Regions from separate parts of the Massilia violaceinigra genome, predicted to be linked through region 3. Evidence: riboswitches for the same ligand, from Rfam matches in the RefSeq annotation. Region 3 holds a riboswitch; each other region holds the start of a gene.

Region 1 (5,068 bases), 2.4 Mb from region 3:
CCAGCAGATCGCTGACGGCGGTCATGTCGAGCGCGCGCGCCAGCGCCGCCGCGTGCACCGAATAATCGAGGTTCGACGACAGCAGATGCCACGCCGGCAGCGCCATGATCAGCGTCGGCACCAGCATCCACAAGGCCCACAGCAGCAGCAGGCGCCATTGCAGCGCCGCGCGCGCCGCCGCTGCAATCGAAAAGGCAGGGGAGGAGATCATCACACGGTCGCAATCAGGGAAAAGAGGATGCTGAACATCGCCGCCAGGTCGCCGGCCCAGCGGCGCGCGGCGCTGCGGTCCGGTTCCAGCGTGCGGCTGTCATCGAGCTTGCTGGCGTCGAGGTAGTGCAGGCGGCTCGGGTCGAGTTCGGCCGATACCGCCTTGACCGGCTTGACCCAGCTGAAGGTGCGCGTGCGCTGCTGGTCGTCCCACACCACGGTTTCGCTGCCGCCGTCGGCGAATTTGACCACCACGGTCTGCGCGACCGGCGCCCCGCGCCGCTCCAGGGTGACGCTGGTGCGCCACGCGCCCGCGCCGCCGGCCTTGGCCGACGCCTCCGCCTCGCTCGCGAAGTGCGCAATGCGGTCGTCCACGCTGGCCGTGCCGTACACCTGCTGCGCGAACGCGGCGTGGACGGCGGCGCGCTGGCCGCTCACCTCGGCCAGCGTCTCGCGCAGATCGGCGATGCTCGGATGACGGAACTTCCAGCGCCGGTAGTATTCCTTGAAGGCGCGCCCGGTTGCCTCCTTGCCGATGCGTGCCTCCAGGTCGCGCAGCACGGTGGCGCTGCGCACGTACACCGGGCCAATGCCCTGCTTGCGCATGTGGGCGTTCTGTCCGAGCGGTTCCGCCGGTTCGGCGGGCACGGTGTCATAACGCTCGACGTCGAAGCCCTTGAACCCCGGCGCGATGCCCAGTGCCGCGAGCAGCGGCGGTCCAAGATACGCGTCCTTGCCGGTGTCGCGCAGCATGCGATGGTTCCAGAATTCGTTCAAGCCTTCGTCGAGCATCGGTTCTTCAGTCTCGTTCGACGCCAGGATGCCGTGGAAGTAACTGTGGCCGACTTCGTGGATCGTGACGAGATCAATGTCGAAGGCGGTGGCCGTGCGCGGCACCACCTTGTCGTAACCGTTGACGGTGATGAAGGTCGGGTACTCCATGGCGCCGGCGTTGTCGGCGTTCAGCGGCGGGATCACGATGGTCAGCGTCTTGTACGGATACGGTCCGAGCGTTGTCGAATAATAGGTCAGCGCCTCGGTGGCAGCTTTCAGCGCCGGCGCGGCGCTGGCCGCGCGGTCGGGCGGGAACAGTACCGACAGCGCAACCTGCGGGCTGCCCGGCGCGCTCCAGGTACCGCGCAGGGGCGGCGCCGTGCGATTGTCGGCGGTCCAGGCGAAATCGTGGACGTCGCCCTGCACGTAGTGGTGCGTGAGCATGCCGCCCCGTTCCACCGGTGGCCCCTGCAGTTCGCCGGTGGCGCCCACGGTGTAGGTCTTGGGCGCGGTGAGCTTGACATCGAAGCGGCCGAAGTCGGCGTAGAACTCGGTCTCGTGGTGATATTCATGCACGTTCCAGCGCGCCCTGGTGGCACCGCGTTCGCCCGGCAGCTCCAGCACCCCGATCTTGGGGAACCACTGGCCCACCAGGTGAAAGCTGCCGACATGGCCGGTGCTGGCCACCACGCGCGGCAACTGGGTCAGGAAAGCGATGTCGAAGCTGGTGGAAGCTCCGGGCGCCACCGGCGCCGGCAGGTCGAAGCGCACCACCGTCTCGTCGGTGGCGGGGCCGTTGTCGGGATGGACGAATGACCAGTCCACCCTGGCGCCGCCCTGGGTCACGCTGCGCAGGGTGATATGGCCCCATTCGCCGGGGGCGATGGTGGCGTTGTAGCCGGATGCGCGCTGCTCGGTGAAGAAGGTGCTGCCGGCGTTTTTGAAGGCGTTCATGTACAGGTGCAGGTAGACGCTGCGCACGGTCTCCTTGCTGCGGTTGCGCCAGGTGAGTTTCTGCTTGCCGTCGACCGTGTGCGCAATCGGGTCGAGCGTCGCTTCGATCCGGTAGTCGACCACGCGGTCCGACAGGGTCGCTTCGCTGCCGCTGCGCGGACCGCCCCACGCGTGCGGGGCGCTCGGCACGCTCACCGCGCTGGCCGAGGGCATGGCGAAGCCGATGCCGACGTCGGTCACCGGTTCCGGAATCGGCGTGATGGTGATGTCGGCCTGCGCCATCAGCTCGGCCCCGGCGATGGCCGCTGCCGCCAGCAGGAGCGCCCTCTGGGCCATGGTTCGGGTACGCGCTTGCATGCATTCTCCTGCGCCATCGGGCGCTTCGATTGGTAATGGGCCATACTGGTGGGCAGCCGGCCAGCCGCACAGCATGCCACAACGCCCGCCGGGCCGCGGTCCGGATGGCGACTCCGATTATAATGGCGCAGTTTTGGTGCCCGCCCGCGACTTCACGCCGGCAGTTAAACGGGAAACACGCAGTGTGCTGCCCCCGCAACGGTACTGCAAGCCGTCGTTCCTGACGCCTTGCAAGCCCGGATACCGGCCAAAACAGGTGGACACGATGCCGCGCAGCGCGCCTCTGTCCGTGCAATCCGGCTTGCGGGGACGCAAGCCAGGACTCTATTTTCTGAAGACGACATCATGATTTCTGCAGTATCGCCGCGCCGCGCGCTCTCCGCCAGGCCGCTCGCGCTGGTTTCCGCCCTGTCCCTGTGTTTCATGTCCAGCACCGCGCTGGCCGCCGATGGCCAAGCCCAGGCCCAGACCCTGCCCGCCGTGACCGTGACCGGCGCCCGCTTTGCCAGCGACCCGGCGCTGGCCCCGATCGGCGCGACCGTCATCAGCGCCGACGACATCCGCCGCGCCGGCGCGGCCGACGTCAACCAGGCCATCCGCCAGATCGGCGGCGTGTACGGCCGCCAGAGCTTGGACGGCTCGCCCGATTTCAGCCTCGACCTGCGCGGCTTCGGCACCAACAGCAGCCAGAACATGGTGGTCACGCTGGACGGCGTGCGCATGTCCGAAAGTGAATTGAGCAATGCGACCCTGTCGTCGATCCCGATCGAGACTGTCGAGCGCATCGAAATCATCCGCGGCGGCGCCAGCGTGCTGTATGGCGAAGGCGCCACCGGCGGCGTGATCCACATCGTCACGCGCCGTCCCGAGGCCAATGGCCGGCGCGGCATGCTGCGCGCCGAAGCCGGCCAGTTCAACCTGCGCGACCTGCGCGCCGCCGTGGCCCAGTCGTGGAACGGGTTCGCGCTCGACGCCTCGGTCGGCAGCCAGCGCACCGACAATTACCGCGACCATAACAGCTTCGAGCTCGATACCTTCAGCGGCGGCGCCCAGTGGGCGTACCAGGGCGGCCGCGCCGGCCTGCGCTACGACCGCGCGCGCCAGGAATCGGACCTGCCGGGTGCCCTGAGCATGCAGCAGTTCCGCGACAATCCGCGCCAGGCCAGCACGCCCGACGATGTGGGCTCGCTCGATTCGGACCGCGTGACCGCGTTCGTGGAGCAGCGCGTCGGCAGCGTCGACCTGGCCGCCGAACTGTCGCGCCGCGAGCGCACCGTCCGTTCCACCTATTTCTACACCTTCGAGGGCGTGCGCGCAGCCTCGAAGTCGACCTACGACAGCGCCCAGACCCAGTTCTCGCCGCGCCTGCGCCACCTTGCGCAAATGGGCGGCATGCTCAATGAGCTGGTGGCTGGCGTGGACCTTGTCACGTGGTCGCGCGTGACCGAGTCGGACTACTCGAACGCCGACGCCACGCAGAAATCGCGGGCACTGTACGTGCGCGATGAACTCAAGTTCGGCGGTGCGCACAAAGCCCGCGTGGCTGTCGGCGCGCGCCGCGAACGCTTCGAGAAGGATGCCACCGACGAGCGCGCCTACGCCGCACCGTATGCCAGCAAGACCACCCTCAACGCCTGGGAAGTGCAGGGCAGCGCCAACGTCATGCCGATGGTAAACCTGTACGCCAAGGCCGGGCGCAGCTACCGCGTGGCCAACGTCGACGAGAACGGCTACCGTTCCTCCTCCGCCGTGCTGGCGCCGCAAACCTCGCGCGACCTGGAACTGGGCGTCGCTTACGGCGATGCGGCCATGGGCGCGAACGGGCGCGTGTTCCGCCATCAGCTGCGCAACGAGATTTTCTACGACCCGACCGTGAACGGCGGCTACGGCGCCAACACCAACCTCGACCCGACCGAGCGCAAAGGCGTGGAGCTCGATGTCCACGCCCGCATCGCGCGCGACTGGCGCGTGAGCGGCAACTGGCAGCACGTGCTGGCCCGCTTCACCGGCGGCCCGAACGCCGGGCGCGAAATGGTGCTGGTACCGAAGAACGTGGTCTCGGCGCGCCTGGCCTGGGTGCCGGGCAATGGCCACAGCGCCGACATCGGCGCTCAATGGGCCGGCAGCCAGCGTTTTGGCGCCGACTTCGCCAACACCTGCGGCGTGCGCATGGCATCAAGCACCACGTTCGATGCGCGTTACGCGCTCCAGGTCGGCGCCTGGGAATTCGCGGTGGCGGGCCTGAACCTGGCCGACAAGCGCTACACCAGCAATGCCTACGGCTGCAACAGCGGCATTTATCCGAGCGACGGGCGCCAGGTCAAGGTCTCGGCGCGCTACGACTTCTGATGCGCCAGCGCCTCGTCTTCGCCGTGCTGGCCCTGTGGGCCGGTCTGGCCGGCGCCGCCATCACGGTGGTGGACGACGCCGGCCGGCGCGTGGTGCTGGCCGCGCCGGCGCAGCGCGTCGTGTCGATGGCGCCGCACGTCACCGAGCTGCTGTTCGCGGCCGGTGGCGGCGCGCGCATCGTCGGGGCGATGAGCTACAGCGACTATCCGCCGGCCGCCCGAACCATTCCCCTTGTCGGCGACAACAGCCAGATCGACATGGAACGGGTGCTGGCGCTGAAACCCGACCTGCTGGTGGTCTGGCAGAGCGGGAATACGGCGCGCCAATTGGAGCAGCTGCGCCAGCTCGGCATTCCGATGTTTTACAGCGAGCCGGCGCGGATGGACCAGGTGGCCGGCAGCATGCTGCGTTTCGGCCAGCTGCT
Region 2 (5,068 bases), 1.4 Mb from region 3:
AGGTCCGCATTCAGGTTGGTCTGCTTGACCAGTTCCCATATCTGCTGCTGGAGCAGCGGCAGTTTGGCCGGATCCAGCACTTCGACCTGATAATACTCGTCGACCAGCTGCGTCAGCTGCGCCAGTGCACCGTAGGTGTCGGCAGTGGTCATCGGCGGCGTCAGGTGGTCCACCACCACGGCGTGCGCGCGGCGCTTGGCCTGCGAACCCTCGCCCGGGTCGTTGATGATGAACGGGTAAAACAGCGGCAGGTCGCCGAGCAAGGCGTCAGGGAAGCAGTTCTGCGACAGTCCCACCCCTTTACCGGGCAGCCATTCCATCGTGCCGTGCTTACCGACGTGGACGATGGCGTCGGCGCGCCAGACGTCGCGCAGCCAGCGGTACAGCGCATAGTAATGATGGGTCGGCGGCAGGTCGCTCTGGTGATAGATCGCATCCGGGTCCATGCCGTAGCCGCGCGGCGGCTGCAGGGCGACGAAGGTATTACCCAATTCGATGCCGGCCAGCGCCAGGTGGCCGTCGCACACGTAGGCTTCTCCGGGAGCGGCGCCCCACTGGGAGCTCATCTTTTCCTGCATGTCGGGCGTGAGTTCGGCGAACCACGTGGCGTATTGCGCGGCGGGCACGCGGCCGGCGGCATTGCGCAACTGCTCCGTTGTCACGTAGATCTGGTCGTACGAACAGCGCGCCACCAGGTCGTGAATCAGCGTGGTACCGTCGGCGGGCGGCTGGCCGACGTCGTAGCCGGCGGCGCGCATGGCGTCGAGAATGCGCATCAGCGATGCCGGGGCATCCAGCCCGACCGCGTTACCGATCTGCGAAGCCTTGCTGCTCGAATTGGTGAACATGAATGCGACGCGCTTCTCGGCGTTCGGCACGTGCTTGAGGCGTGCGAAGCGCGCTGCGATGCCAGCCACGCGCGCCACGCGGTCCGGCACCGGTTCGTATTCGACCGCGTCGCCCTGTAAACCGGCCGCGCGCGACTTGAACGACACCGGCGCGGTGATGATGCGCCCGTCAAATTCCGGCAGCACCACGTTCATGGCCGTGTCGAGCGGATTAAGCCCGCGCGCGGACTGCTCCCACTGCGGCAGCGTCATGCCGCTGGTAATGGCCTGCAGCACCGGCACGTTCAGCGTTTCCAGTACGCCGACCGACCATCCGGCAGGCGTGGGTCCACCCGGCGTGATCTCGCCCATCGCGAACGAGGTGGTGTTGATCAGCACATCGATATGCACGCCGCGCGCGTCGCTGAAGTAGCGCAGCGCGTCGGGCAGTGCCCCGGCGCCGGCGCCGCTGCGCAGCGAGGCGGTAAACACCGGCAGCACGTTCATGCCGCGCTTTTCCAGTGCGTCCAGCAGCGCATCGATGAAGCGCGTGTTCCCGCTCATCCAATGCGCGCGGTAAAACACGATGCCGGCACTCGGCGCGTCAGGTTTGCGCAGCGCCAGCCAGTCGTCGATGCCGGCGCCCTGCGCCAGGTCAGGATGATAAATGCCGTGTTCGGGCAGCGGCAGCGCGCTCTCGTAGCCAAAACCGGTAAGCAGCAGATGGTCGGACAAATAGCGCAGCAATTGCGCCAGATTGCCGCTGCCGCCGCAATGAAAGTAGTTCAGTGTCTGTTGCAGCACATCGGGAGCGACGGTCGAAACCGCGGCCAGCTCGGGATCGGGCTCGCCCGTGCCGCTGATCGCAATCAGGTGCTGGCCGTGGCGGCGTGCGTGGCTTACCAGATCGGCAAAACCGGGCACGCTGCCGAGACGGCCCAGCACGCGCAGGATGATGATGCGCGCGCCCTGCACCTCGCGCGAGAGCAGCGTCGTGGCGCCGCCGTCGGCGTCGAGTCCCTGCAAGCTTACGCCCGCCACCGCGCGGAACTCCGGCGGCAGCTGGCTCACTGCGTGGTGCAGGACCGTCAGGTCGTTCGATGCATGGGTAAGCAGCGCGATGTGCGCCGGGCCTTGAGGAAAATCAGGTGATGTCATGGTCCGCCACAATTGTGTCGCCTTCGCCGATGCGATGGAAAATCAGGTCGCTCACTTCGGCGCCGCCGATCAGGTGCTCGGCGACGATGCGCCCTGCTGCCGCTTCGTCGACGCGCCGGTACCACACGCCTTCCGGGTACACCACCACGATCGGCCCTTCATTGCGGCACGCGACCATGCAGTGCGTGCGGGTGCGCTTGACGCAGAGGTCCGGATGGGCGTCGATCTCGCGCCCCATGTGTTCGAACACGGCCTGCGCCTGCACGCCGTTTTCGGTGCAGCGCGGGCCGACGCACATGAACACGTGCCGGTCATGGGTGCGCATCGGTCAGCCGAATTTCTTGTAGAAGTAGCCCGCCAGCGCGCCCATGGCCACCCAGAAGACGGCATTGGCCAGCAAGGTCGCGTACAGGAAGCTCAGCGCCAGCTCGGGCGGTGCGCTGCTCGAATGAATTTTCGGCTGGGGCGAACCGACCAGATGCGGCACGAACAGCAGCAAGGCGCCGGCGATCCTGAGCGGCCAGTTTTTGGCGAAGACCAGCAGCGCCAGCCCGCCTGCGCTGGCCATGACGGTGGCGGTCCACCACAACTGGCGCGCCAGCAGCGGCGCCGCGACGGTGCCCGGCAGCTCGGGCGGCAGGCCGACCGAGGGCGCCACGAAAAAGACCGTGTAGCCGGCCGCGCCCCACAGCAGGCCCACGCGCCAGCCGCTTGCGCCGCCATGCAGGCTGATTGCCGCTGCCAGCAGCAGCGCGAAGCCGACGCCGGCGCTGATGTTGGCCACCGCCGTGTAGAAGGTGCGTTCAAAGCCGTCGTCCGGCTGCCAGCCGCCGTGTTCATGGGCGCCCTCTTCCGCGTGCTCGTGCGGCTTTGCATCGTGACTATGCTCGTGCGGCGTGGCGTCGGCGTGGCTGTGCGGCGCGGCCTGCTCCAGTGCCTTCGGCGCGGCGCTCTCGAACACCTCCGCCTGCAAGATGATGGGCGCCACTTGCAGCTGCTGCACGCCGGTCAGCAGCAGGCCGGCCAGGATGCCGGCCGCCGCCGCGCTGGCAATGATGCGGTTGAAGGTGCCCAGGCTTGCCGCGGGCGCGGTGCGGATCAGTGGCATGGGAAGCCGGCCGAGTGGCGGCTGTCATGCGCCGCGTTGTGCAGCGCTTCCATCGAGGCGAAACCGGCACCGTACAGCAGCACGATGCCAAGGCTGGCGGCGCACATGGCCTGCACAATGCGCTCTTTGACGGAGACAAACGGGACTTGTTCATCGGCGGTGGTGATGAAGCTACGGATCGGCGACATGGCATTCCTTCCTAAAGCATTTCGCATAAAGCCAGGCAAATGCAGACGCGCGCGTCTTGCCTTGTCCGGCAACCGGGGCTTGTACGGGGAGAAGGAACGTGAGATGGGGGTGCGGAACGCAGCGATCCACCTGGATCGCCCTCCGCGATACAAACGACTTACCGCTTCGGCTGGTTTCCGGGCTGGCGAGTGGCGGGGCAATAAACCCTTCCCGGATATGCGCCTTCCCATGCTGACTAGGCACAGTGGCGTGATGCACATCCTTGACTCGCTTACCGTTGCGGGGGCAGCGCCGGCTTTGCCCCCCGTTGAGAGGGCGCACCGGCTTCCCATTTAATCCGGCAAACGATCGTTTGCCAGAACCAGAAGCTTGACTACCGGCGAAGTATAGGTCTGGACTATATAAATTGCAAGGTTGCGCGGGCCGGCGTGTGCGCGGCGGGCGAATTTACCAGTCGCGCCATTGTTCGGTGATGTCTTCGTCGGCTTCCAGGCCGGCATCCTTGGCGATCAGGTAGATAATGTCGCACAGTCTTTCGCGCTCTTCGGTCTCGATCACGCCGCCGGCACGGTCATCGAACTCATTGAGAGCCACGACGACGCGTTCAACTTCTTTCATGATCGCTGCGCGGTCGGCAGGCTTGGGAAGGTTGTCGATGGCGGCGGCGTAAGCGTCGAGGATTCGCGCGCACTCGTCGATCTCGGCCTTGCCGTACGGGGGCTCGCTGTCCGGATCTTCGGCGCAGCGCTCCATGTAGGCAGCCATCTCGTCGAGCAGGCCGGCGCGGATCGAGGCGATGCTGGGATTGGGTGGCATGGGTGACACTCCTTCAAATTTCAGGGGTGCCAATGTAGCATGAAGCCGCGCTACCTTACTCGCTGAATTCGATATCCATTTGCTCGCCGTTGTAGCAGAAGGTCATCTGCTCGCCCTCTTCATCGCGGATCTCCAGCACGCCGCCGGCTTCGACGAAGGGCCCGAGCGTGTCGAACAGGCGAATGAGCCAATTGGTGATGATGTCGATGTCGCCGCCGTCGATCAGCAGCGCGCCTTCCTGGCGCTGACTGGTGAAGCCGATCGACTCAAGGAATGCCGGGAAATCGCGTTCCGCGCGCGCGCGCTCGGCGAAAAAGGAGTCGCAACCTTCAAACGATGTGCGAATCGCGCTAAACGCCGCCGGTTGCCTGGCGTTCCTGATAACGATGCTGGCCTCGTAGATCCATGCTGCAGTACTCACTTGCACTCCCATTTCGTCAGAACGGCTGTCGCGGTCGTGCGCAGCCAGGATCGTATTTCCTGTCGACAGTTTTACATGCCGTTCAAAAACTGTCAAAGCGCCGATGACGAGCGTTGTTTTTCGCAGCATGGCAAAGCAATCCATATTATGCATGACGGTTAATTCTGTCGCCCCAAGCGCGCCTGAATGAACAAAGGGGCGGGCGACCTCGTGATCACCCGCCCCTGTTGAACGCTTGTTGACTCTTAGCGCAAGTTGACCGCGACCAGCGCTGTTGCTTCGCCCGGGTTACCGTAATTACCGCCGACGAACAGCAAACCTTTTGATGAGATCGCCAGGGTGCCGCCATGACCGAAACTCCACACCACCTTGCGCGTCGCCAGGTCGACCGCCATGGTCGCATCGGTATTGCTGACGAACAGAAGGTTGTCCGTCAACACCACATGATGGGAGTTCGTCATCGGCATCTCTTTCGTACCCAGTTCGAGTGACCAGGCGTTGCGGCCATCGGACATGTTTGTGGCATCCAACCGGCTGCCGCTCACCGAA
Region 3 (5,068 bases):
GGTGGGGTAGGCGGTCTCCGGCCACAGGACCGCATCCGCTTGCTGCCGTACCACAGCGTCGTAGCTCATCGCGAAGTGCGTATCGAGCACCTCGCGCACTACCGCGTGCGTTCCCTTTTCCTGGCGCTGGCGGTCGTAGGCGACGATGTTCGATTGTATCAATCCCATGCGCAGCGGCTTGCCCGCGGGGCCGGGGCTGGCGGACAGCACAGCCAGGCCATAGCCGGCCAGGAGCACGGGCACCAGCGCGGCCAGCGCGAGCGGCCTGGCGATCGCGCGCAGGCCGCCGCTGCGCCGCGCCAGCGCCGCCGCAACGCCTTCGTTGGCCAGCAGGAGCAGAACGGTCAGGCCGGCGGTACCGCCCACATCGGCGCCCTGGCGCAGCAAGCGCGATGGATAGAGCCCGTGGCCAATTGTGTCACCGAGCAGTCCGGGCACCAGCCGTTGCATCGCTGCCCAGGCCGCAGCGCCCGCCAGCGCGCCCAACACGGCGCCGTAGCGATGCCTTGTGATGTGGCGCACCAGCGCGAAGACCAGAAATTGTGGCTGGAACAGCGGAGCGGCGAGCAGCAGCAGCGCCACGCCGGTGGCCGCGCCAACCTGCGCATACAGCCCGAGCGCGATGCCGAACCAGGCGAAAGCGGCCGCCGTGAAGGCCAGCGTCATGAGGTAGGCACGCAGCAGCGCCGTGGCCAGCGTGGGGCTGGTGTCGAGGTTGCGCAGCCACGGCACCAGCAGCACGAAACCGAGCACCCAGGCCGCGCCGCCGCGCGCGTACAGCGCCACCATGGCGCCACTGGCGAGGATGCCCCCCGCGGTGCGTACTGCCGGATTGGACAATAGGGTCATGGTGTTCAGCGGCCAGGCCGTGTCTGTGCGATTGCCGGGGGGATGACGATGCGCCGGATCGGCATGCCGGGCGGCGCCAGTTCGGGCGGCACGATGCCGTTTTTGGGCATGGCGACGCTCTTGCCGGCAGCGTCGAGCAATTGAAAGTCGGGCGCGAACATCAGGACCGCTTCGATGCGCTGGCCGTCATCGGTTGCCTGGTGATGGCGCACGTAGCCCTTCGGTAAAACAAAGTCCTCGGGAACCGCCAGCCCGACCAGCGGCGGACTGGTTCCCGGCGGCGAAAAGGCGCCCAGGCCGGAGTGGATGCCGCGCTGGTGCAGACGTTCGATGACTTCGGCCATGCTGGGATTCTCGCCGCGCGCAACGTAGCTTTTGAGGTCGGGCGTGGGGTCGGCGTCGCCCTCGGGCGCACGCGCCTGTTCCTTGCGCGGGATGGTGCTGTCCGGCGCGCCGGGCACGGTGGCCGGGACCGGGGCCTGGGCCGGCGGCATCGCCTGCGCAGGCAACGGCGCCGGCGTGGCGGCGACGTCGCTCGCGCGGCGCGATGGCATCCACAGGAGCGTGAGCATGACGCCGCCGGCGATGCAGAGCAACACCGCGATGGCAATGCGGCCCCGGGATGGGCCCCAGGCATGGCCAGCAGCGCTGTTCTCGCTGCTGGCCGCTGCCGGCCTGGAACGCGGAGGCGTATCCAAGGATCGGCGCCTGGCAGTTACGGCGTGGCCGGATTGTAGGTCGATACCGCCCAGCCGATGCGCTCGTGGCCGTACTGATTCCAGATCGGGCTCTTGCCGCCGCTAAACGTGGTGTAGCGGGGCGCGCCGCTGCCCGTGGTGCTGCCGAACAGGCCGGAACTGAAGGTGCTGCCGTTGTAGGTCGGGTGGGTGTCGTCCGACTGGATGTAATCGTAGCTGCTGCTTGACGATACGAAGTGCGTGTTGGCGTCGCGGATCGTCGAGCGCAGTGCCGATGTGAGGCGGTTGACATAGCTCGCTTCGCTCTCGCCGCTCACATAGCGCAGCCCCTCGGCGTCGATCCGGCCGTCGCCGTTGCTATCGTAGTCGGCGCCCATGTACTGGGCGAAGTTGTCCGCGCACTGGAAGCCTTTTTGCCGCGCGACGTCGCACATCATGAAGTTCATCCGCGCCAGGGCGGGCAGGAACTTGTCCTGCATTTTCACGGTGGCGCCGGTAGCGGCATCCTTGCAGGTACTCTGCACATTGTCCACCGCATAGCCCGGGTAGTGCAGGTTGGAGATCACTTTCAGCTTCACACCCGCATAGGCGTTGGCATTAATATAGTCCATCGCGGCCGTGACGTACTTCTTGCAGCTATTTTCCGCCGCGGTCAGTCCGCTGTAATTGCAGGTGCCGGTCTGGCTCTTGAAGCTGGCGCGCGCCTGCAAGCCATCGTTGCCGCACATCTCGAAGGTGACGACGCGAGTGTTGCTGGCTTGCATGTACGAGCGCTCAGCCACGATTTTATTGTTGTACACGTCTTCGGCAATCGCACCGGACTTGGTGCGGCGCACGCTTTCGATGTCCGTGCCCCACTGCGCAGAGAGGTATTCCGCGTTCACCGTTGGCGCCGCGTATTTGGCCGCGCTGGTGACGGAGCCGTTGAAACCCGCATAGATCGAGTCCCCGTAGGCGACGGAGCGGTACTTGGTGGAAGTGCCGGCCCGGTCGATGGTCCACGAGGCGTTCTGGTTGATGGTACTGGCGGCTGCCTCTGAATACGAGACCAATAGTGCGAGTGCGGGTAGTAAAGTGTGCAAGGAACGACGAAAGCGAATGCTCATGTAGTGTCTCCTTTATAGTGGGTCCCAGCATGCAGGCTGACTATTCAGTAAGCCTGAGCTCGGTGTTCTTAATGTATTTCAAATACGAACAACAGTGCTAATTAAGCATTCGTGTTGTACATAAAATATTGAAAATGCGTGAATTTGTTGTAAATGTGTAGTGCGATCACCCTACGGCGGCCATGACCCGCACAGCGCTGGCCGGTGCCGGAACCTGGCCGGACGCCAGCGCTCGCCGCCAGCGCCGCTGCGGCCCGGTGCGCCCGCGTCAGCGCAGCAATAGGGTGACAAATGTGCTTTGTCGAATGTAAAATGCGCCCCAATACGTGAATGGTGCCCTCCCGCTTGTCGGCCGGAGGGTGAAACGGGAAGCCGGTGACGCACGAGATTTTCATCTCGCGCCAGTCCGGCGCAGCCCCCGCTGCTGTAAGCCTGACGACTTTGATCGAACGCCACTGTGCATCGCATGGGAAGGCAAGACCAGGGAAGGATGAAGGCGAGCCAGAAGACCGGCCAGTCACGATGCATGCGCAACGCCCGGGGTGTGGTGTTGCCTGTTAGTTATTCGTCCTTTTTTCTTTTTGCTGATGCAATCGCACGCCAATGGCGTACGCGTATCCGTTCGCCCTTGGCGCGTGGCGCGTGCCGTGGCGGGGGCGTGCGCCTTCGCGAACTTTCACCGCCGGGGACCCGGTCATTTACTATGTCAGACGCTTCCATGATGCATTCCAGCCAAACTCGTCCTAACCCCATCCGCCCCATCGTCGCCGCCGTCGCACTCCTGTGCGCGTCCGCTGCCTGGGCCGGGCAAACCACGGTGATGCCGACTGTGACCATTCAAGCCGCCGCCGAGGATGAGGGCCTGGGGCTGAAGCGTCAGAACGCCACTGCCAGCCGGCTCGATCTGACGGCGCAGGACGTGCCTGCCAGCGTCGAGTCGCTCGGCGCGGCCAGCATCGAAGCGCGCGGCGATGTGCGGCTCAAGGATGCCGTCACCCGCACCACCGGCCTGACCGATATCAGCTCGCCCGGCAACGGCATCGGCTACGCGGCGCGCGGTTTCAGCGGCAATAGCGCCATCGCCATCCTGGAAAACGGCCAGCGCCCGCAGGTGGGCTCGGGCACGGCAACCTATCCGTCCGATCCGTGGGGTTATGAGTACATCGAAGTGCTGCGCGGCCCGGGTTCGGTGGTCCACGGCAGCGGTACCACCGGCGCCACCATCAATGCCGTGCGCAAGGCGCCGGCAGGCGCCACCTCGCTCGAAGCGATGGCCGGCATCGGCGGCGGGCGCGCCCTGCGCGCCGGCGTCGGCGTCACCGGTGCGCTGGGGGAGAGCGGCGCATTCCGTGTCGACGCCTATGCGGACCGCAGCGACGGGCTGATCGAGCGGGGCAATGCGCGCCACGGCAAGGTACTCACCAGCCTGGCCTATGCCTTGACGCCCGCCATCGACCTTGCCATGCAGCTCGACCATCTGGAACAGAAACCGCAGCGCTACTTCGGCACACCGCTGATCAATGGCGCTCTGGCGCGCGCACTGCGCAAGCAAAACTACAACGTGGGCGACGCCGACATCGGCTTCGACGACGACAAGGCGCTGGTCCGCCTTAGCTGGCGCGTATCGCCGGCCCTCACCGTCACCGACGAACTCGTGTATATGAAAGCGCGCCGCCACTGGCGCAATGCCGAAACCTATGATTATGACCCGCAAGCGAAGGTGGTCGAGCGCAGCGATTACATCGCCATCGGCCATGATCAGGAACAAAGCGGCAACCGCCTCGAAGCGCGCTGGAATGCCGGGGCCAACCGGGTCGTTGCCGGGTGGGAAGCGGCCACCATCAATTTCACCCACACCAACAACGCGCCGTACGGCGGTGCCTCCAGCGTGGCGCCGACCGGGTTCAACCCGGGCCGGTTCGACAGCCCCGACCTCTTGCGCCCGAATTTCACAACCCGCACCCGCAGCAATGCGCTGTATGCTGAAGACTCCTATGCGCTCAGCGAGACGCTGTTGCTGCTGGCAGGCCTGCGCAATGATCGTTACAAGGTCGGGCGCGTCAGCCTGCTGGGGGCGGCCGGCTTCACCTCGACGCTGCAGTCGACCGCCGTGCGGCTCGGCCTGACCTGGAAACTCGGGGACGACACCTCCCTGTACGGCCAGCTCAGCAGCGGCAGCGATCCGGTCACCAGCCTGCTGTCGCTGAACCTGGCCAACAGCGCCTATAAACTGACCCGGTCGCGCCAGGTTGAAACCGGCCTGAAACAGTCGCTGACCGGCGGCAAGGCGCAGTGGACCGCGGCGCTGTACCGCATTCGCAAGGATGACATCATCACGCGCGACCCGTCCAACCCGGCCTTGTCGGTCCAGGGCGGCGCGCAATCGTCGCAGGGGGCGGAGTTGAGCGCCAGCGT
Region 4 (5,068 bases), 3.6 Mb from region 3:
CGGCGATCTACCTGACCGGCGCCTTCCACGAGGACGGCCTGGCCGACATGTGCGACGGCTTCGGCGGCGGCTTGAGTACCGAGCGGGTGCTGGAGATCATGAAGGACTCGCGCATCGGCACCTACGGCGCGGTCGGCATGGGGCTGACGGTGGCGCTCAAATGCGCGCTGCTGTCCTTTTTTTCCGTACCCGCCGCTATCGCCGCGCTGTTCATCGCCCATCCCTTGTCGCGCCTGGCGGCGGTGAGCCTGATCTGGGAAATGGAATATGCGCGCGCCGATGGCAAGGCCAAGCCGATGGCCCAGCATATGAGCAACCGTGAATTCGGCATCGCCTGCGCCTGCGCTGGCGTGCCTGCACTGGCGCTGGCCACGGCCGGCATGGTGCCCTGGCTTGCGCTGCTCACCAGCGTGACCGGGGCCGCGCTGGTGGCGTGGTGGCTGGGCGCCAAGTGCCTGCGCCGCATCGGCGGCTATACCGGCGACTGCCTGGGCGCCGTGCAGCAAGTGGCCGAAGTGGTCATTTACCTGGCGCTGCTGGCGTTTTTCCATCACGGCCTCTGGGGCTTAGAATGCGCCTGTACCTGGTACGCCACCTGGCGCCGCAAGTAGCATCCGGCGTGTGCTACGGGCGCACCGACCTCGCTGTCGATCCTGATTTGCAGGCGCTGGCCCTGCCCGCCCTGCGCGCCACCCTTCCCCCCGGCGTACCGGTATTTTCCAGCCCGTTGCGGCGCTGTGCCATGCTGGCTGAGTCAATCGGCGGCGCGGCGGTGCGGTATGACGCGCGCCTGGCCGAACTCGATTTCGGCGACTGGGAAATGCGCCGCTGGGACGACATCGACCGTGCCGGCGTCGACGCCTGGGCCGCCGACATGGCCCGCTACCGCCCCGGCGGCGGCGAAAGCGTGACCGGCATGGCGCAGCGCGTGTCCGCGTTTTATGCCGACTGCATGCGCGCGCAGGCACCCTGCGCCATCGTCATCTGCCACGCCGGCACCATCCGCCTGCTGTCGGCACGCGCGCGCGGCCTGGGTCCCGAGGCCATGGCGCTGGAAGCGGCGCAGCGTCCCCACGCCATCGCCTACGGCGAGACCGTCATCATCGACTGTGTATAATTATCGGGTTTTGGTGCCCGCGCCCATGTCCATGAGCGCAGTTAAACTGGGAAACACGAAGCCTGCAACAGGCCAACGTGTGCTGCCCCCGCAACGGTAAGCAAATGTCGCTGACATGGCGACGAGCCGCCTCGTATGACCACTGTGCATTTGGCATGGGAAGGTGAGACGGCCGCATTTGCCAGCCCGGATACCGGCCAGGACAGGTGGGAACGCGCAGGATTTGCGCGTTCCTTTTCAATCTGGCCAACGGGGACGTCGGCCGGTTGCTCGCAATCGCATTCACTGAAGATTTGTCATGACCTTTCCTGTTGTACGCCACGCGGCCCTGACGTCGCTCGCGCTAGCTTTTACTTCCCCTTGTGCCCTCGCCGACAGCGCCGCCGATACGGCCGGTGCCGCCGTCATCATCACCGCCACGCGCGCGCCGCAACCGTCCAGCGAGGTGCTGAGCGACCATGTGCTGATCAGCGCCACCGACATCGCACGTTCCGGTGCGAGCAGCGTCGTCGAACTGCTGCAAAAGCAGCGCGGTATCGAAATCACGCGTAACGGCGGTCCGGGTACCGCATCGCAAGTGTTCATTCGCGGCGGCGACGCCAAGCAGACCGTGGTACTGGTCGACGGCGTGCGCATTGGCTCGTCCACGATCGGCATCGCCAACTGGGCCACCCTGCCGCTGGCGAACGTCGACCGCATCGAAATCGTCTACGGCCCGCTGGCCACCATGTACGGCGCCGACGCCATCGGCGGCGTGGTGCAGATTTTCACCCGGCGCGGCGCCGGAGCGCCAAACGTCACGGCCGCTGTTGAAGCGGGCAGCGACAAGGCGCGCTCGATGGCGTTCGGCGTGGCCGGCGCCAGCGAAGGCGAGAACAGCATCAGCTACGCGTTCGGTGTGTCGAAGGATAAGGATGACGGCTTCTCGGCCACCAAACCGGGCAATTTCTCCTACAACCAGGACAACGACGGCTATGCGCGCGACAGCGCCAGCGGCCAGCTGGGCATCGTGCTGGCCAAGGGCCACGAAGCGGGCCTCCTGTACCTGCACAGCCACCTCAAGTCGCAGTACGATGCGGGCGCGGGTCCCTTCGACGTGCGCAGCGTGCAGAACATGGACAACATCGCCGTGTACTCGAAACACGAGATCACGCGCAACTGGAAAGTGAGCCTGCAGGCATCCGAGGCCGACGACAAATCGGTCAACTTCTCCAGTGCGGCGAGCAGCAACCGTATCGACACGCGCCTGCACGCCTACAGCATGCAGAATGACATCGCTTTGGGTAGCGACCTGCTGCAACTGGTTCTGGAACGCCGGGTGGAAGACGTGTTCGCCGACACCACGCGCGCCTTGAACGCCAGCCGCGCGACCAATTCCGTGGCTGCGGCCTACTCGCTCAAGCGCGGCAACCATCTGGCCAGCGCCAGCGCGCGGCGCGACGACAGCACCCAGTACGGCAACAAGGTCACCGGCGGCGTCGGCTACGGCTACAAACTCACGCGCGCGCTGCGCGTGAACGCCAGCGCCGGCACCAGCTTTCGCGCACCGACGTTCAACGAACTGTATTACCCCGGTTACGGGGTCGACGCCAACAAGCCCGAACAAGGCAAGAACGTCGAAGGCGGCGTGTATTACAACGATGGCACGCTTGAAGCCAGCGCGGTCTACTACCGCAACCGCCTGCAAGACCTGCTGGTCAACACCATCATATGTCCGGTCCAGCAGGATACGCATCCATACGGCTGCGCCTACAACGTCAACCGCGCCACCCTGGAGGGCATCAGCCTCGGCGCGCGTACCCGCATGGGCGCCTTCGACATGAGCGGCTCGCTCGACCTGCAAGACCCGCGCGACGACACCACCGGCAAAAACCTGCAGCGGCGTGCCAAGCGCCACGCCAAATTCGCCATCGAGTACACGGCGGGGGCGCTGGTTGCCGGCGCGGGCGTGCACCTGTCCGGCAAGCGCTTCGACGACCTGGCCAACCGCAACACGCTGCCCGGCTACGGGCTGGTGAACCTGTTTGCCGAGTATCGCTTTGCGCCCGACTGGTCGGCCGTGCTACGGTTGAACAACGTCGCCGACAAACAGTATGAACTGGCGCGCACTTACGCCACCGCCGGCCGCCAGGTGTTTGCCGGCATCCGCTACGGCAGCAAATAGGAATCGCATGCATCCGTTCTTTCGCAACATGCGCCACCGGGCCAGCGTCGTCATCACGGCGCTCTCCTTGCTGGCATTGGCAAGCCTGGTAGTCGCCGGGATGGTCGGCTCGGTGCCGGTCCCGCTGGCGGAGATGCCGGGCGCGCTGATGGCGCTTGCGAAAGGCAATACCTCGACCCTGGCCGCCACCCTGCTCGACCTGCGCCTGTCGCGCGCGCTGGTCGCTTTTGTGACAGGCGGCGCGCTCGCGCTGGCCGGCGTGATGATGCAAGCCTTGCTGCGTAATCCCCTGGCCGAGCCGTATGTACTCGGCATCTCGGCCGGCGCCTCGGTCGGCGCGCTGGCCGCGCTGCTGTTCATGTGGGCCATGTGGATGGTCGACCTGGCTGCATTCGCGGGCGCGGTGGCCGTCTCGATGCTGCTGTATCTTTTGGCGCGGCGCGACTTGCGCGGCAATGCGGCGGCCGAAGGCGGCTCGTCCCTGCTGCTGCTGACCGGCGCGATTATCTCCACCTCCTGCATCGCGCTGGTGACCTTGATGCTCTCGATCGCGCCCGAAAGCCGCTTGCGCAGCATGATTTTCTGGATGATCGGCGACATAGCCGGCGCTCCTTTGCGCCCGCTGCCGTGGATCGTGCTCGCCGTGGGCCTGGCTTTCGCCCTGCGCAGCGCCCGGTCGCTGAACGTCCTGGCGCTGCACGCGGAAGCCGCCGCCACCCTTGGGATTCGCGTCAGCGCACTGCGCAAGGGCCTGTTTTTCTGTTCCGGTATGCTGACCGCCAGCGCCGTCACCAGCGCCGGCAGCATCGGCTTCGTCGGCCTGATCGTGCCGCATGCCTGCCGTTTCGCCTGCGGACCCGATCACCGCCTGCTGATCCCCGCAGCCACGCTGGCCGGCGGCGCCTTCCTGGTGCTGGCCGATACGCTGGCGCGCACCGTGCTCGCGCCGCAGCAGCTGCCGGTGGGCGTCATCACCGCGCTGATCGGCGCACCCGTCTTCCTGTATCAACTCCACCGGCTGAACCGCTCATGATGATCGAAGCGCGCCAACTACTACTTACCGCCGGCAGCCGCACGCTGGTGGCAAACCTCGACTGGCAAGTGCACAGCGGCGAATCGTGGTGCATCATCGGCCGCAATGGCGCCGGCAAAAGCACGCTGATGCGCACCCTGGCCGGCCTGCGCGAGCCCGATGGCGGCAGCATCGCCATCGGCGGGCGCGCGCTCAAGGACTGGCCGCTAGAAGAGCTGGCACGCCAGCGCGCCTTCTTGCCGCAGGCGCGCAGCGACGCCTTTGCCTACCGCGCCATCGAAACCGTGCTGGCTGCGCGCCATCCCTACCACGCCAACCGCTACTGGGAAGGCAGTGACGACTACACCATCGCGCACGCCGCCCTGGCATCGATGGAAGTGGCCGACCTGGCCGAACGCGACGTGCGCACCCTGTCCGGCGGCGAACGCCAACGCGTGGCGATTGCCGCCATGCTGGCGCAGGATACGCCCCTGCTGCTGCTCGACGAACCGGCCAACGCGCTCGACCTGGCGCACCAGCACAGCGTGATGCGCCTGCTGGCAAAGCTGTGCCGCGAGCAGGGCAAGACGGCCGTGATGATCGGCCACGACCTGAACCTGGCGCACCAGGCGTCGAGCCACGCGCTCCTGATGATGGGCGACGGCGAATGGCTGGCCGGCCCGGTCGACGAGGTGATGCAAGCACCGGTCCTGAGCCGCTACCTGGGCCACCCGATTGAAGTCCTTCCCCACGGCGCCCGCCGTATTTTCATCCC

What was found. Region 3 has a riboswitch for cobalamin ahead of CR152_RS21665 (TonB-dependent receptor). Riboswitches for the same ligand answer to the same signal wherever they lie in the genome.
Region 1: linked by a shared signal. The riboswitch ahead of CR152_RS31820 (TonB-dependent receptor family protein) and the one ahead of CR152_RS21665 (TonB-dependent receptor) in region 3 are both predicted to bind cobalamin.
Region 2: linked by a shared signal. The riboswitch ahead of CR152_RS27570 (CbtB domain-containing protein) and the one ahead of CR152_RS21665 (TonB-dependent receptor) in region 3 are both predicted to bind cobalamin.
Region 4: linked by a shared signal. The riboswitch ahead of CR152_RS06320 (TonB-dependent receptor plug domain-containing protein) and the one ahead of CR152_RS21665 (TonB-dependent receptor) in region 3 are both predicted to bind cobalamin.

Annotation. Positions count from the first base shown of each region.
Region 1 is NZ_CP024608.1:7,362,002-7,367,069, reverse strand. Features, by position in the region: gene CR152_RS31830 (hypothetical protein) at 1-211, opposite strand, end outside; gene CR152_RS31825 (M1 family metallopeptidase) at 211-2,295, opposite strand; cobalamin riboswitch at 2,413-2,561, shown strand; gene CR152_RS31820 (TonB-dependent receptor family protein) at 2,641-4,644, shown strand; gene CR152_RS31815 (cobalamin-binding protein) at 4,644-5,068, shown strand, end outside.
Region 2 is NZ_CP024608.1:6,427,351-6,432,418, forward strand. Features, by position in the region: gene CR152_RS27555 (cobaltochelatase subunit CobN) at 1-1,985, opposite strand, end outside; gene CR152_RS27560 ((2Fe-2S) ferredoxin domain-containing protein) at 1,972-2,310, opposite strand; gene CR152_RS27565 (CbtA family protein) at 2,314-3,093, opposite strand; gene CR152_RS27570 (CbtB domain-containing protein) at 3,084-3,281, opposite strand; cobalamin riboswitch at 3,433-3,663, opposite strand; gene CR152_RS27575 (hypothetical protein) at 3,730-4,098, opposite strand; gene CR152_RS27580 (hypothetical protein) at 4,154-4,672, opposite strand; gene CR152_RS27585 (outer membrane protein assembly factor BamB family protein) at 4,765-5,068, opposite strand, start outside.
Region 3 is NZ_CP024608.1:5,009,845-5,014,912, forward strand. Features, by position in the region: gene lnt (apolipoprotein N-acyltransferase) at 1-849, opposite strand, end outside; gene CR152_RS21655 (hypothetical protein) at 855-1,547, opposite strand; gene CR152_RS21660 (hypothetical protein) at 1,565-2,653, opposite strand; cobalamin riboswitch at 2,968-3,185, shown strand; gene CR152_RS21665 (TonB-dependent receptor) at 3,372-5,068, shown strand, end outside.
Region 4 is NZ_CP024608.1:1,395,638-1,400,705, reverse strand. Features, by position in the region: gene CR152_RS06330 (adenosylcobinamide-GDP ribazoletransferase) at 1-611, shown strand, start outside; gene CR152_RS06325 (histidine phosphatase family protein) at 572-1,117, shown strand; cobalamin riboswitch at 1,112-1,333, shown strand; gene CR152_RS06320 (TonB-dependent receptor plug domain-containing protein) at 1,416-3,281, shown strand; gene CR152_RS06315 (FecCD family ABC transporter permease) at 3,289-4,314, shown strand; gene CR152_RS06310 (ABC transporter ATP-binding protein) at 4,311-5,068, shown strand, end outside.